One region of the Streptomyces shinuiensis genome, then DNA from elsewhere that is predicted to be linked to it. Evidence: predicted binding sites of a transcription regulator. Region 1 holds the regulator's gene; the other holds the start of a gene.

Region 1 (7,892 bases):
AGGTCGCCGAGGCGGCCCAGCTCGCCCTCCTCTCCCCGGTGCCGCGCCGCGCGGGCGGGCTGCGCCTGGCGGCCGGGTACAGCGCCGCCGAGTCCGACACTTTGATCGGCGGCGATCTGTACGAGGTCGTGGTCCGCCCGGACCGCACCCGGCTGATCATCGGCGATGTGCGCGGCAAGGGCCTGCCCGCGATCCGTACGGCGGCCGCGGTGCTGGGCGCCTTCCGGGAGGCGGCCCAGTACGAGTCCGCGCTGACGACCGTGGCCGGCCGCTGCTCGCGCGCGGTGGCGCGGTGCGCGCGGGAGGCGGCCGGCGGTGGCGGCCCGGACGCGCAGGCGGAGGCGGACGAGCTGTTCGTCACCGCCGCGCTGGTGGAGATCCAGGGCGGGCGGCTGCGCGTCGTCGACCTGGGGCATCCGCCGCCGCTGCTGCTCACCGACGAGGGCTGCGAGCCGCTGGTGGTCGATCCGCTGCCGCCACTGGGGCTGGTGCACGGCTTCACGGCCGGGTGGGACGACGAACGCGGCCTGACCGTCCACACCCGGTGGCGCCCCGGTGACCGGCTGCTGCTCCACACCGACGGCATCGACGAGGCGCGCGACGAGAGGGGGCGCTTCTTCCCGCTCGCCGAGGAGCTGTGGGAGATGCGCGGGGTGCCCACCGAGCGGCTGCCGGACGAGCTGATGGCTGCGGTCGCCCGGCACACCGGCGGGAGGCTGCGGGACGACGCGGCGGTCGTCGCCGTCGAGTTCCCGTCGGCCGGGGAAGCGGCCGGGTGAACGGGGAGCGGACGGGGACGGGGGCGGGGAAGGCCGGATGGAACGGTCGTCGCGGGGAAGGCTGCCCCGTCCGGGAGCCATGACGGCTCCGGCGGGCCTCCCGCCCCTCCGGACGCTCTCCGGCGACCGGTTTTCCGCGGGCAGTTGAGAAGGGGATGTCCGGGCATGAGTTCAATCACCGGAGGAGAGTTGAGTCGGCATGGCTCAGGTCTCTTGACGCTGCCCGCCCTCCTGCTGCACTCTTGAGCCAGATCTACTCAAGGCATGAGCTGGAGGAACCCGAAATGGCACGAGCGGTCGGCATCGACCTGGGTACGACGAACTCCGTCGTCAGTGTTCTCGAGGGCGGTGAGCCCACCGTCATCACCAACGCCGAGGGCGCCAGGACCACGCCGTCCGTCGTCGCCTTCGCCAAGAACGGCGAGGTCCTCGTCGGTGAGGTCGCCAAGCGCCAGGCCGTCACCAACGTCGACAGGACGATCCGGTCGGTCAAGCGCCACATGGGCACCGACTGGAAGATCAACCTGGACGGCAAGGACTTCAACCCCCAGCAGATCAGCGCCTTCGTGCTGCAGAAGCTGAAGCGGGACGCCGAGGCGTACCTGGGCGAGAAGGTCACCGACGCGGTGATCACCGTCCCCGCCTACTTCAACGACCACGAGCGCCAGGCCACCAAGGAGGCCGGCGAGATCGCGGGCCTGAACGTCCTGCGCATCGTGAACGAGCCGACCGCCGCCGCCCTGGCCTACGGGCTGGAGAAGGACGACCAGACGATCCTGGTCTTCGACCTCGGCGGCGGCACCTTCGACGTCTCGCTGCTGGAGATCGGCGACGGCGTGGTGGAGGTGAAGGCCACCAACGGCGACAACCAGCTCGGCGGCGACGACTGGGACCAGCGGATCGTCGACTACCTGGTCAAGCAGTTCCAGTCCGGCCACGGCGTGGACCTGGCCAAGGACAAGATGGCCCTCCAGCGGCTGCGCGAGGCGGCGGAGAAGGCGAAGATCGAGCTCTCCAGCTCGACCGAGACCACCATCAACCTGCCCTACATCACCGCGTCGGCCGAGGGGCCGCTGCACCTGGACGAGAAGCTGACCCGGGCCCAGTTCCAGCAGCTCACCGCCGATCTGCTGGAGCGCTGCAAGATCCCGTTCCACAACGTGATCAAGGACGCGGGCATCCAGCTCTCCGAGATCGACCACGTCGTCCTCGTCGGCGGCTCGACCCGCATGCCGGCCGTCGCCGAGCTCGTCAAGGAGCTGACCGGCGGCAAGGAGGCGAACAAGGGCGTCAACCCGGACGAGGTGGTGGCCATCGGCGCCTCGCTGCAGGCCGGTGTGCTCAAGGGCGAGGTCAAGGACGTCCTGCTGCTGGACGTCACCCCGCTGTCCCTGGGGATCGAGACCAAGGGCGGCATCATGACCAAGCTGATCGAGCGCAACACCACGATTCCGACCAAGCGCTCGGAGATCTTCACCACCGCCGAGGACAACCAGCCCAGCGTGCAGATCCAGGTGTACCAGGGCGAGCGGGAGATCGCGGCGTACAACAAGAAGCTGGGGATGTTCGAGCTGACCGGTCTGCCGCCGGCGCCGCGCGGGGTGCCGCAGATCGAGGTCACCTTCGACATCGACGCCAACGGCATCATGCACGTGTCCGCCAAGGACCTGGGCACGGGCAAGGAGCAGCGGATGACCGTCACCGGCGGTTCGGCGCTGCCCAAGGACGACATCGAGCGGATGATGCGGGAGGCCGAGCAGTACGCGGAGGAGGACCACCGGCGCCGGGAGGCGGCCGAGACCCGCAACCAGGCCGAGCAGCTGGTGTACACCACCGAGAAGTTCCTGGCGGACAACGCCGACAAGGTGCCCGGTGAGGTGAAGAGCGAGGTCGAGGCGTCGGTGGCGGACCTGAAGGAGAAGCTCAGGGGCGAGGACACCACCGCCATCCGCGAGGCCTCCGAGAAGGTCGCGGCCACCAGCCAGAAGCTGGGCCAGGCCCTGTACGCCGACGCCCAGGGCCAGCAGGCCGCGGGCGGCGCCGGAGCCGGTGCGGGTGCCAAGGCCGGCGGTGCGGACGACGACGTGGTGGACGCCGAGATCGTCGACGACGACAAGCCCAAGGGTGATGCAGCGTGACGGAGGAGACCCCGGGTTTCGAGCAGGAGCCCGACGTCCCCGTCGAGCCGGGCAAGCCGGACGAGCAGTCCGGTGACGCGGCGCAGGCCTCCGGGGCCGCCGAGGAGGCGGGCCCGGAGGCGGCCCCCGGGACGTCCGGGGCGTCCGGGGACGCCGAGCGGGTGGCGGGCCTGACCGCCCAGCTCGACCAGACCCGTACCGCGCTGGGCGAGCGCACCCAGGACCTGCAGCGGCTCCAGGCGGAGTTCTCCAACTACCGCCGCCGGGTCGAACGGGACCGGGTGGCGGTCAAGGAGGTCGCGATCGCCAACGTGCTCACCGAGCTGCTGCCGGTGCTCGACGACATCGGCCGCGCCCGGGACCACGGCGAGCTGGTCGGCGGCTTCAAGTCGGTGGCCGAGTCGCTGGAGACGGTCGTGGCGAAGATGGGCCTGCAGCAGTTCGGCAAGGAGGGCGAGGCCTTCGACCCGATGGTGCACGAGGCCCTGATGCACTCGTACTCGCCCGACGTCACCGAGACGACGTGCGTGCAGATCCTGCAGCCCGGGTATCGCATCGGCGAGCGCACGATCCGCCCCGCACGGGTCGGTGTCGCCGAGCCCCAGCCGGGCGCACAGTCCGGCAAGGGCGAGGACCAGCAGGCGGAGACGGCAGCTGATGAGGAGAGCGGTGGCCCCGAACAGGGCTGACGCGAGGGAAGACCGGGAGGAGGGACGCCGGGGATGAGCACCAAGGACTTCGTGGAGAAGGACTACTACAAGGTCCTCGGCGTCCCCAAGGACGCCACCGAGGCGGAGATCAAGAAGGCGTACCGGAAGCTCGCCCGCGAGTTCCACCCGGACGCCAACAAGGGCGACGCCCGGGCCGAGGAGCGCTTCAAGGAGGTCTCCGAGGCCCATGACGTCCTGGGCGATCCCAAGCGCCGCAAGGAGTACGACGAGGCCCGCGCGCTCTTCGGCGCCGGCGGTTTCCGCACCGGCCCGGGGGCGGGCGGCCCCGGCGGCTTCAACTTCGACCTGGGCGACCTCTTCGGAGGCGCCCAGGGCGGCGGCGGTCCCGGGGCGGGCGGCTTCGGCGGCGGCCTGGGGGACGTCTTCGGCGGTCTGTTCGGCCGGGGCGGCGGCGCGGGCACGCGCACCCAGCCGCGCCGCGGCCAGGACGTCGAGTCCGAGGTGACGCTCAGCTTCACCGAGGCGGTGGACGGGGCCACGGTCCCGCTGCGGATGTCCAGCTCGGCGGCGTGCAAGGCCTGCGCGGGCACCGGCGACAAGAACGGCACTCCCAGGGTCTGCCCGACCTGCGTCGGCACCGGCCAGGTCAGCCGGGGCGGCGGGGGCGGGTTCTCGCTCACCGATCCGTGCGTGGACTGCAAGGGCCGGGGCCTGATCGCCCAGGACCCGTGCGAGGTCTGCAAGGGCAGCGGCCGGGCCACCAGCTCGCGCACCATGCAGGTCCGCATCCCCGCCGGGGTCTCGGACGGCCAGCGCATCCGGCTGCGCGGCAAGGGCGCGCCGGGCGAGCGCGGCGGCCCCAACGGCGACCTGTACGTCGTGGTGCACGTCGAGCCGCACCCGGTGTTCGGCCGCAAGGGCGACAACCTGACCGTCACCGTGCCCGTCACCTTCACGGAGGCGGCGCTCGGCGGCGAGATCAAGGTGCCCACCCTGGGCGGCCCGCCGGTCACCCTGAGGCTCCCGCCCGGCACGCCGAGCGGCCGGACGATGCGCGCCCGCGGAAAAGGGGCGGTGCGCAAGGATGGCACCAGGGGCGACCTGTTGGTCACCATGGAGGTGACGGTTCCGAGGGAGCTGAGCGACAAGGCAAGGGACCTGCTGGAGTCCTACCGTGACGCGACCGCGGGCGAGGACCCGCGGGCGGCGCTGTTCGAGGCCGCGAAGGGAGACTGACCGATATGGACGGCTACGGCCGCGGACGACAGGGCCAGGGGCGGGGGCGCACCAACCCGTACGAGCTGACGGACGAGTCACCGGTCTACGTCATCTCCGTCGCGGCGCAGCTCTCCGGGCTCCACCCGCAGACGCTGCGGCAGTACGACCGGCTCGGTCTCGTCTCCCCCGACCGTACGGCCGGGCGCGGCCGCCGCTACTCGGCGCGGGACATCCAGCTCCTGCGCCAGGTGCAGCGGCTGTCCCAGGACGAGGGCATCAACCTCGCGGGCATCAAGCGCATCATCGAGCTGGAGAACCAGGTCGCGGCCCTCCAGGCCAAGGTGGCCGAGCTCCAGCAGGCGGTGGAGGGCGCGGCGGTGGCCATGCGCCAGCGCGAGGCGCAGGTGCACGCCTCCTACCGCCGCGACCTGGTGCCCTACCACGACGTGCGGCAGTCCAGCGCACTGGTGGTCTGGCGGCCTCAGCGCTCCGCCGACTGACCTCCGCTCCGCACCGCCCCGGAGACACGGCCTCCTGAGGCTCCCACGGTCCGCCCCGGCTCGGAGTGGGGCCGTCCGGCGTACACATGCGTCCGTCCGGGTCCGCCCGAACGGACGCTCCGCGCCACCCGGCCGGCGGTGTGCGGATGGCATGCCGGCGTGGGAGGGGCGCAGCGTGAGGGCATGGACAGGATACGTGCCGTCATAGCCGCGTTCGTCACCGTCGCGACCTCCGCCGCGCTGCTGGGGGCCGCTCCCCTGGGCGTCCCCGCGGTCGATCCGGTGTCCGGCGCCGCGGCCGTTCGCACGACGGCCGACGGGGCCGGTGCTCCCCGGGCGCCCTGGCCCGGCGGTACCGTGCGGACCGTCGGAAAGCTCATCGGGACCTATCCGGACGGGCAGTTGCTCGCCTGCTCCGGCGCCGTCGTGGACGCCCCCAACGGAAGCGTCGTCGTCACCGCCGCGCACTGCGTCCACAACCCCGGCGAGGCCCGCTGGAAGCAGGCCTGGTTCGTCCCCGCCTACGACCGCCACGGCACCGCGAACGCCGCCCGGGCCGGCTGGCGGGTGACGTCGGTGCACCTGGAGTCCGCCTGGAAGCGGGGGAAGCTGCCGCAGGCCCTGCCGTACGACTACGCCTTCCTGAAGGTGGAGAAGAGGGACGGGCGGACGCTCCAGGAGACGGTCGGCGCCAACCGCCTGGACTTCGAGCCCGTCGATCCGGCCGAGCGCACCGTGGCCCTCGGCTACCCGGCCACGAAGCCGTACGACGGCGAGACGCTCGCCCACTGCGCGGGCACGCCCACCCTGCTGACCGAGGGGGACACCCAGCAGCCGAACGTGGGCGGGCTGCTGCTGGAGTCCTGCGACCTGACCCAGGGCTCCAGCGGCGGGCCCTGGCTGCGGGACTACGACGCCGCGAGCCAGTCCGGCACGGTGGTGGCCGTGATGTCGGTCGGCGACGACCGGGGCAGGGTGCTGGGCCGCCCCTTCCCGGCCGAGGCGCGCCGGCTGCTCCGGGCGGCGGGCGGTTCCGGCGCCTGAGCCGCGCCGGACCCGCCGGACCGGCCGTCCCACGAGCCGACGCCGTCCCGCCCGATGTGCGACCGGGCGGGGCGGCGTCCTGCCTGCGCGGGTGCGGGTGCGGGTTCGGGGCAGGACGGGTTCAGACGGGCCGGACGGTGCCCATCGCCCGGTCCAGGGCGATCTCGATCAGCACCCGTTCCGGGTTGGGCGAGGGAGTGCGCCCGTACCGTTCGGCGTAGCGGGCGACCGCGTCCGCGACCGCCCCGGCGTCGGTGCGCACCGACGCGACGCCCTCCAGGGTGGCCCAGCGCCCCCGGTCCACCTGGCAGACGGCGGCCCGGGCGCCTCCGGGCCGGTCCGCGGCGGCCAGGACGTTGGCGACCTTGGTGCTGGTACGGCGGGTGATGACCCGCGCCAGACCGGCCGCGGGATCGTAGGTGACCCCGACGGGCACCACATGGGGGGTGCCGTCGGGGCGGAGCGTGGTCAGGGTGCACAGGTGCCGCTCCCGCCAGAAGGCGAGGTATGCGTCGTCCGGGTGCCCGGGGTCCCGCCGGGATTCACTGGCCATGCTCCGGAAACTATCCCGGCGGCACTCCCGTTCATGCATTGAGTGGAATAGACTCAACTTACTGCATGCTGATGTATGCAGAGTTGGCGACAGGAGGAGGAGCACGTACCCGTGGACGCCGAGCTGACCAACAGGAGCCGGGACGCGATCAGCGCGGCCAACAACCGCGCCCTCACCGGGGGCCACCCCGACATCACCCCGGCGCATCTGCTGCTGGCCCTGCTGGAGGGCCAGGACAACGAGAACATCCAGGACCTGCTCGCGGCGGTCGACGCCGACCAGGCCGCCCTGCGCTCGGCGGCCGAGCGGCTGCTGGGCTCGCTGCCCAGCGTGCAGGGCTCCACCGTCGCCAAGCCGCAGCCCGACCGCGACCTGATGGCCGTCCTCGCCGACGCCTCCCAGCGGGCCAAGGAGCTGGGCGACGCCTACGTCTCCACCGAGCACCTGCTCATCGGCCTGGCGGCCAGGGGCGGTCAGACCGGCACGCTGCTCACCGAGCAGGGGGCCACGGCCGAGAAGCTGCTCACCGCCTTCGAGACCGCCCGCGGCGGCCAGCGCGTCAACACCGCCGACCCCGAGGGCACCTACAAGGCGCTGGAGAAGTTCGGCACGGACCTGACCGCCGCGGCGCGCGAGGGCCGGCTCGACCCCGTCATCGGCCGCGACCAGGAGATCCGCCGCGTGGTGCAGGTGCTCTCGCGGCGCACCAAGAACAACCCGGTCCTCATCGGCGAGCCCGGCGTCGGCAAGACGGCGGTCGTGGAGGGTCTGGCGCAGCGGATCGTCAAGGGCGACGTCCCCGAGTCGCTGAAGAACAAGCGCCTGGTCGCCCTCGACCTGGGCGCGATGGTGGCCGGGGCGAAGTACCGCGGCGAGTTCGAGGAGCGGCTCAAGGCCGTCCTGGGGGAGATCAAGTCCAGCGACGGGCGGATCATCACCTTCATCGACGAACTGCACACCGTCGTCGGCGCGGGCGCCGGCGGCGACTC
Region 2 (7,892 bases), 1.9 Mb from region 1:
GAAGTCGACCGGCAGACCGGCCAGTTCACCGTCCCGGGACGCCGTGGGACCGGCGGCGCAGACCCGGCGCCAGGTCTCCTCCACCCCGGCCCCGGCCGGGGTGACCGCCCCCAGACCGGTCACCGCGATGTCAGGGCGGGTCACCGCGGAGCCACCGCCGTACCCGCGCCCCAGGCGGCCTCGACCGCGTCGGCGATCTCCCCCAGCGTCGTGTCCAGGGTGATCTGGTCGTCCGCGAACGGCACGCCGGTGCTCTCCCGCAGGGTCAGGGCGAACTCGACCCGCCCCAGCGAATCCAGGTCGATATCCTCCAGCGTGACGCCGGGCGACAGCTCGCCCTCGGTGAACTGGAACTTGCCGACCAGGATGTCCGCAACGACGCCGTATGCCTTGCCCATCGGGCCTCCTCGCGCGCTCAACTCGGACCGGCCGGAGCCGGCCCCCTTCCGCGCCCCATCCTTGTGGTTCGGCACGGCCGGGCCGGGAGTGGAACGGCCCGGAGGGCGCATTTCACCCGTACGAGGCAGCGGAAACCCCGGCTGCGCGACACCGCCGCCACAACCGGACCGCCACAACCGGACCGCCGCGCCGAAGGGGCCGCGTTCCGGACCCTGGCCGGCTCCAGGCCCCGGTGACGAAGGCCCGCGCCCGTCAGCCACCCGGCTCCGTACCTCCCGGACCGATCAGCACCGTCCGTCCGGCGTTCCGCGGATACCTGGTCAGGTACAGCAGCGCGAGGTTCGTACCTGCCGAGTGCGCCAGCAGATCCAGCCGGGCGATTCCGAGGTGTACGCGCAGGGCCTCGACATCGTCGACGAGTCGGTCGCAGCGGTAGGAGGAGGAGTCCTCGGGCACGGCGGACCGGCCGGCGCCGCGAAGATCCAGCGTCACCAGTAGGCGGTACGCGGACAGGCCGCCGAGGTCGCCGAGGTAGACGGAGTCCTGCATCGGGCCTCCCGGCAGGCAGACGACCGGATCGCCGTCCCCTCCACCCGGTAGGCGAGGCAGGTTCCGTCGGGCGCGCAGAAGAAGGGCATGGCGGGATCCTGTCAGTGGCTCTCCGGCGGGACAACGGGATTCCGCGGCGCGGGAGACCACGTCGCAGGGAAAACCGATTCCCCCCGGCGAGCCCGTTGCGGGACCGGTTCGGACACCGGCCTCTACCGGGGCCTTGCCGGCCTCGCCCATCCATGGGCACCGACACGGAGGACTGCACGCCGACCGCCGTTCCGCCGGGGCGGGTGACGTTGTCGGACCGCCGCACACAACGCGGTTGGCCGGTCGACCTCGCGCCCCACCGGCTCGCGTCCCTTCCCGTCACCCGGGCCCGGCACACACGGGTCACCGGCTCGCCGCCCGACGCCGAACCCTGTCCCCTGCGTGAGGGGCCGGTGCCCGCGTACCGCCTCCACGCAGACGGTGACGACGGCGTCGACGGGGACGGCACGGGCGTCGAGTGGGACGAGCACCGGAGCTGCCGGGCCTCGGTGCGCCGCCGCAGCCATCCGGTATTACAAGCCGCTTGGCACACTTTTCTTGGGGATGGCGGAGAACCGGCGCGCCCGACGCGGGTGTTAGCGTCCGGGCGCATGGACGACAACGTGTACACGGGCAACGCCGGGCCGGACGCGGCGCTGGACCGGGGCTGGCTGCTGGGCCACTTCAAGGGAGCGGGCGACCTCCGGCACAGCGCGGCCCTGGAGATCAAGTGGGGCGTCCACCCGCGCGGCGAGCGGAGGCGGAAGTGGGTGCGCGGCGAGGAGCGAACGACCTTCCAGGTCCTGATCGGCGGCCGTTTCCGCGTCGAGTTCCCCGGCCGCGGTGTCGTCCTGGCCGAGCAGGGCGACTACGTCGTGTGGAGCCGGGGCGTGGACCACTCCTGGGTCGCCGAGGAGGACTCGACGCTGCTGACGGTCCGCTGGCCGTCCGTCCCCGGATACGCGCTGCCGCAGCGGGAGTGAGACCGGGAAACCGTCCGGCCGGCGGGGCTGCCGGCGGGCGGTCGGCGGGCGGTTATGACCAGCGCCGCGCTGTCGTCCTCGCTGGGGGCGGCGTCGTCCGAGAACCGGTCGACGGAGGCGACCACCTCGTCGAGGAGTTCCCGGGCGCCCGCGCCGTCGTCGCGGCCGGCGCGGGCCAGGGCGGCGGCGAGACCGTCCTCGCCGAAGAACCGGCCGTCGGCCGAGCGGGCCTCGGTGAAGCCGTCGGTGACCAGGAACAGGGTCTCGTCCGGCCGCAGGGTCAGCCGCTCCGTGCGGACGGCCGGACCGGGGGCGACGCCCAGCAGCATGCCCCCGGCCGTGATCTCCTCCACCCGCCTGCCACCGCGCCGCACCAGGGGCGGGACGTGTCCGGCCCGGACGAGCTCGACCTCCAGCCCGTCCCTCCCCGGTGTCATCCGGCCGTAGACGAGGGTGACGAAGACGCTGCCGTGCCGGACGCCCTCCAGCAGGGCGGTGTTGACCTCCGCGACGGTCCGGGCGGGATCGTCGACGAGCCGGGCGACGGCGCGGGCGGTGTGGCGGACCAGTCCGGTGACGGTGGCGGCAAGCGCCCCGCGCCCGCACACGTCGCCGATCATGAAGGCCCAGCGGCCGCCGCCCAGCGGGAAGACGTCGTAGAAGTCGCCGCCGATGTCCAGCCCCTCGCCGGCCGGCCGGTAGCAGGTGGCGACCTCGGCGCCGGGGACGGCGGGCGGCTCGGGCAGCAGCAGGCCTGCCTGGAGGTCGCGGGCCAGCTCGACGCGCTCGGTGTACTGGCGCGCGTTGTGGGCGATGACGGCCGTGCGGCGGGCGATTTCCTCGGCGAGGGCCACCGTGCGCCCCCGGAGGGGGCGGTCCTCGGTGAACAGCAGGGTCAGCACGGCGAAGGGATCCCCTCGCCAGCTCAGCGGTACACACACGTAGCCGGTGGCGCCCAGCTCCCGCCAGGGGCCCGGGGACGGGGGGACGCGGCGGGTGACCTCCGTCACCCCGGTGGCCAGCACCCGGGCGACGGTCTCGCCGTCCGGGCGGAGCGCGGTCCGTCCGGACGCCTCCGGCCACCGCCCGCCGTGGTCCTCGGCGGCGAACGCGGCGACCCGCGTCAGCCGTTCGCCGTCGAGTACGTCCACCGCGCTCATCGGCGCCAGCGCCGGGACGCTCAGTTCGGCCAGCCGGTGCAGGCTGTCGTGGAAGTTCAGGTCTCGGCCGATGCGGGTGCTGGCCTCCAGGACGAAGGCGAGGTCCTGCCGGGCGGCCCGCTCCTTGGCCTCGGCCCGCCCGCGGGCCTGCTTGGTCTGGTGGCGCTCCACCGCCAGGGCGGCGGTACGGGCGAAGGTGGCGGCCAGGGCCAGATCGGCCTCGCGGGGCATGAGGGGAACCCGGTGGTACATCGCGAAGGTGCCCAGCAGCCGTCCGTCCGTCCCGGTGATCGGGGTGGACCAGCAGGCGGCCAGCCCCGCCCGCAGAGCCGGCTCGCGGAACTTCTCCCAGTACGGGTGGGAGGCGATGTCGGCGACGACGACCGTCTCGCGGCGGTGGGCCGCGGTGCCGCACGAACCGGCGCCCTCCCCCGTGGCGATGCCGTCGATGGCTCGGTTGTAGAAGTCCGGCAGGCTCGGCGCGGCGCCGTGGCGCAGACGGCGGCCGTCGTCGTCGGCGAGGAGCACCGAGACCAGAACCCCGGGGTTGAGTTCCTCGATGGCGGCGGTCATGCCGCGCAGGACGTCTCCTATGGGCGCGTCCAGGGCGATCTGCTCCAGCAGGGCGCGCTGCTCGGCGGCGAGCTGCCGGGCGTGCCGGACGGCGGTGGTGTCCACGCCCAGGACGGTGACGCCGGCCACCTGACCGCCGGGCTCCCGGCGCGGTTCGTAGGTGAAGTCGTAGTACGCCTCGTTCATCGCCTCCGGCGGGCCCAGCAGGACCCGGGCGTCCCGGGCCGTGTAGGGGCGGCCGGTGCGGTAGACGCCGTCCAGCAGATCGATGATCCCCTGCTCGGTGAGCTCGGGAGCGAACTCGGCCAGGGGTACACCGGTGGCCTCCTCGCGGCCCAGGGCCCGGAAGAAGACGGGGTTGGCCGTCTCCACGACGTGGCGCGGACCCGACAGTTCGGCGAAGACGGCGTCGGAGGCCCGGAACAGCCCGCGCGTCTCGTCGTCGCCCGGCGGGCCGGAGTGCGGGCCGCCCACCGGCGCCGCGACGGACCCGAACGGTACGGCGGTCGTCTGCGTCACCTGTCCCTTCATCGGCGTTCCCCACTTCACTGCGAGCCCCGGCCCACTCGTCCCGGCCGGGGGCCCTGCGGGCCTTTCCGGCCCGGGCCCGGCCCGAGGCCCGGCAACCTCGAACGGGCGGTACCTCGATACTCCGGCACGGGGTGCGTTAAGTCCAGCGGGTGCCGGAGGCCCTCGGCCGCCCGCACCGCGCGCCCGCACCCTTCCGGGCGGACCGGCGGATTCGGTCCACCCCGGCCTCGGGCGCGGTGCGGCCGGGCTACGCGGCCTTGCCCCTGTCGTCCCGGTCCTCGTCGATGATCTCGGCGTCCACCACGTCGTCGTTCGCGCCGCCGGCCCCGGCGCCTTCCGCGCCGGGTTCGGCACCGGCTCCGGCGCCGCCCGCGGCCTGCTGGCCCTGGGCGTCGGCGTACAGGGCCTGGCCCAGCTTCTGGCTGGTGGCCGCGACCTTCTCGGAGGCCTCGCGGATGGCAGCTGTGTTGTCGCCCTCGGCGGACCCGCCCCTGAGCTTCTCCTTCAGGTCCGCCACCGACGCCTCGACCTCGCTCTTCACCTCACCGGGCACCTTGTCGGCGTTGTCCGCCAGGAACTTCTCGGTGGTGTACACCAGCTGCTCGGCCTGGTTGCGGGTCTCGGCCGCCTCCCGGCGCCGGTGGTCCTCCTCCGCGTACTGCTCGGCCTCCCGCATCATCCGCTCGATGTCGTCCTTGGGCAGCGCCGAACCGCCGGTGACGGTCATCCGCTGCTCCTTGCCCGTGCCCAGGTCCTTGGCGGACACGTGCATGATGCCGTTGGCGTCGATGTCGAAGGTGACCTCGATCTGCGGCACCCCGCGCGGCGCCGGCGGCAGACCGGTCAGCTCGAACATCCCCAGCTTCTTGTTGTACGCCGCGATCTCCCGCTCGCCCTGGTACACCTGGATCTGCACGCTGGGCTGGTTGTCCTCGGCGGTGGTGAAGATCTCCGAGCGCTTGGTCGGAATCGTGGTGTTGCGCTCGATCAGCTTGGTCATGATGCCGCCCTTGGTCTCGATCCCCAGGGACAGCGGGGTGACGTCCAGCAGCAGGACGTCCTTGACCTCGCCCTTGAGCACACCGGCCTGCAGCGAGGCGCCGATGGCCACCACCTCGTCCGGGTTGACGCCCTTGTTCGCCTCCTTGCCGGTGAGATCGCGGACCAGGTCCGTCACCGCGGGCATCCGCGTGGACCCTCCGACCAGGACGACGTGGTCGATGTCGGAGACCTCGGCCCGGGCGTCCTTCACGGCCTGGTGGAAGGGCCCCTTGCAGCGCTCCAGCAGGTCGGCGGTCAGCTCCTGGAACCGGGCCCGGGTCAGCTTCTCGTCCAGGTGCAGCGGCCCCTCGGCCGACGCGGTGACATACGGCAGGCTGATGGCGGTCTCCGTGGTGGAGGACAGCTCGATCTTCGCCTTCTCCGCCGCCTCGCGCAGCCGCTGGACGGCCATCTTGTCCTTGGCCAGGTCCACGCCGTAGGCGTTCTTGAACCGCTTGACCAGGTGGTCGACGATCCGCTGGTCCCAGTCGTCGCCGCCCAGATGCGTGTCGCCGTTGGTGGCCTTCACCTCCACCACGCCCTCGCCGATCTCCAGCAGCGAGACGTCGAAGGTGCCGCCGCCGAGGTCGAAGACCAGGACCGTCTGGTCGTCCTTCTCCAGCCCGTAGGCCAGGGCGGCGGCCGTGGGCTCGTTGATGATCCGCAGAACGTTCAGGCCCGCTACCTCGCCGGCCTCCTTCGTCGCCGTGCGCTGGGCGTCGTTGAAGTAGGCGGGGACGGTGACCACCGCGTCGGTGACCTTCTCGCCCAGGTACGCCTCGGCGTCCCGCTTCAGCTTCTGCAGCACCCGCGCGGAGATCTCCTGGGCGGCGTACCGCCTGCCGTCCACGTCCCCCGTGGCGGGGAAGTGCCAGCCCTCCTCGCCCATGTGCCGTTTGACCGAGCGGACGGTGCGCTCCACGTTCGTCACCGCCTGCCGCTTGGCGACCTCGCCCACCAGCACCTCGCCGTTCCTGGCGAACGCCACCACCGACGGCGTGGTCCTGGCGCCCTCGGCGTTGGCGACGACCGTGGGCTCGCCGGCCTCCAGCACGGACACCACGGAGTTGGTGGTGCCCAGATCGATGCCTACCGCTCGTGCCACTTGTGGTCCCTCCTCTCGCCACCGCCGCCCACCGGCGCGCGGTGCGGGAACCGGGCGTCTCATGCCTGTACTTCCTACATAAAACTTGAGTCGCTTCATGTCAAGCACAGCCCGGCGCGGCCGGTTCGCCCGTCGCGTTGGAGCTTCTTCCGCCGGGGCGCGTCCCGCGCCGCTCGCCCGCCAGGTGTCGCACGAACCGGTTCCAGCCCTCGCGGCCGACCGCGAGGACCTGGCGGCTTACGTCCTCGGAGTCCCGCACGTGCACGGCCTGCTCGGTGTCGGCGACCTCCACACAACCGTCTCCCCGCGCGCTGCTGTAGCTGGACTTGAACCAGTCGAGTTCAGTCGTCCTGCTCATAGCGCTCCTCGCATCCGCTCGAGCAGACCCACGGACTCCTTCGGGGAAAGGGCCTGCGAACGCAGGCTCGCGTAGCGCATGTGCAGCCTGCCGGCCTCCTTCGGATCGGCGATCAAGCGGCCGTTCTCCCGCCCCTCGGAATGTCCGCGCCGACGTCCGCCCGGTGTCTCCAGCAGCATGCCGGGGCCCTGCCTGGAGGGCGAACCCGTTGCCGTTCCGGCAAGCCCCGATCCCGGCGGTGGTGCCGGCACAGCCGGTCGCCCGCGCCCGGTGGATCCCGGGGGGAGGGACTCATCGCCCGTGCCTCATGCGGTGGGGCCCGGGGCGGAGGACCGCTTGGTGGTGTCCCGCCGGGTGATGGCCTCGGCCACCTGCTCGACGGCGGTGCGCAGGAAGTCGCCGTAGGCGTCCCGGGGGAGGACGGGGGCGTGCCCGCGGGCCGCGTCGATGTGTTCGGCGGCGGCCTCGAACGAACCGAGCCGGCGGTAGTCGTCGGCGAGGTTGAGGTGCAGGGACGGGTAGAAGGCGGCGATGCGCAGTCCGGCGTGGTGTTCCTGAAGGCGCTGCTCGGTCACGGCGTCGGCGGCGTCCAGTGCCCGGACGTCCCAGGCCAGCGCCCGGGCGGGGTCCTCATGGAGGTCCGCCAGGTGGTGCGCGAGGGTGCAGCGGTGCAGCGGGTCGCCGGTGGGGCCGATCGCGGACCACAGGTCCAGGAGTTTTTGGCGGGCGGCCTGCGCCTGACCGGTCTGTCCTTCGGCGACGGCGGCGCCGATGGCCTCCATCGTCGGGTCGGGGGCGGCGGGGACGGCGGATGTGGTGGAGGTGGTGGTCATCGGAAGGGCTCCTCGTGGTTGTCGGTCAGGCGCGGTGGTCGGGACTGACGGGCATGGCCCAGGTGGTGAGGTCGCCGCGGTCGGCGGAGCGGACCGTGACGGGCTGGTCGTGTCCGCGCAGGTCGAGCATCACGTCGGGGCCGATGGCGGTGCTGACGGCCGGGTAGAGGGTGGTCAGCTCGAACGAGATCCGCGCCTCCCGTCCCGTCACGGTGGCCGGGAGCGGGGCGCCAGGGTGTCCGCCGGCCGCCGGAAGGGACAGGCCGTGCAGAGCCACGTGCAACTCGATCCGCTCGCCCGGGTGTTCCTCCAGGGCCCGCAGCAGCGCGT

What was found. The regulator HspR, encoded in region 1, represses chaperone genes until heat shock. The targets are predictions, from matches to a motif close to TTGAGNNNNNNNNNCTCAA.
Positions count from the first base shown of each region.
Region 2: the regulator HspR is predicted to act here: its motif matches at 6,457-6,475, upstream of dnaK (molecular chaperone DnaK).

Region 1 covers NZ_JBIHML010000001.1:3,084,610-3,092,501, forward strand. Annotated here, with positions in the region: gene ACGRHY_RS13970 (PP2C family protein-serine/threonine phosphatase) at 1-779, shown strand, start outside; gene dnaK (molecular chaperone DnaK) at 1,064-2,917, shown strand; gene grpE (nucleotide exchange factor GrpE) at 2,914-3,606, shown strand; gene dnaJ (molecular chaperone DnaJ) at 3,640-4,824, shown strand; gene ACGRHY_RS13990 (heat shock protein transcriptional repressor HspR) at 4,830-5,306, shown strand; gene ACGRHY_RS13995 (trypsin-like serine peptidase) at 5,490-6,350, shown strand; gene ACGRHY_RS14000 (pyridoxamine 5'-phosphate oxidase family protein) at 6,472-6,903, opposite strand; gene clpB (ATP-dependent chaperone ClpB) at 7,015-7,892, shown strand, end outside.
Region 2 covers NZ_JBIHML010000001.1:1,230,459-1,238,350, forward strand. Annotated here, with positions in the region: gene ACGRHY_RS05435 (beta-ketoacyl-[acyl-carrier-protein] synthase family protein) at 1-144, opposite strand, end outside; gene ACGRHY_RS05440 (acyl carrier protein) at 141-398, opposite strand; partial or broken gene ACGRHY_RS05445 (alpha/beta fold hydrolase) at 676-1,037, opposite strand; gene ACGRHY_RS05450 (cupin domain-containing protein) at 1,590-1,961, shown strand; gene ACGRHY_RS05455 (SpoIIE family protein phosphatase) at 1,847-4,213, opposite strand; gene dnaK (molecular chaperone DnaK) at 4,473-6,371, opposite strand; partial or broken gene ACGRHY_RS05465 (DUF397 domain-containing protein) at 6,541-6,729, opposite strand; gene ACGRHY_RS05470 (Scr1 family TA system antitoxin-like transcriptional regulator) at 6,726-6,980, opposite strand; gene ACGRHY_RS05475 (hypothetical protein) at 7,035-7,562, opposite strand; gene ACGRHY_RS05480 (DNA polymerase III subunit beta family protein) at 7,588-7,892, opposite strand, start outside.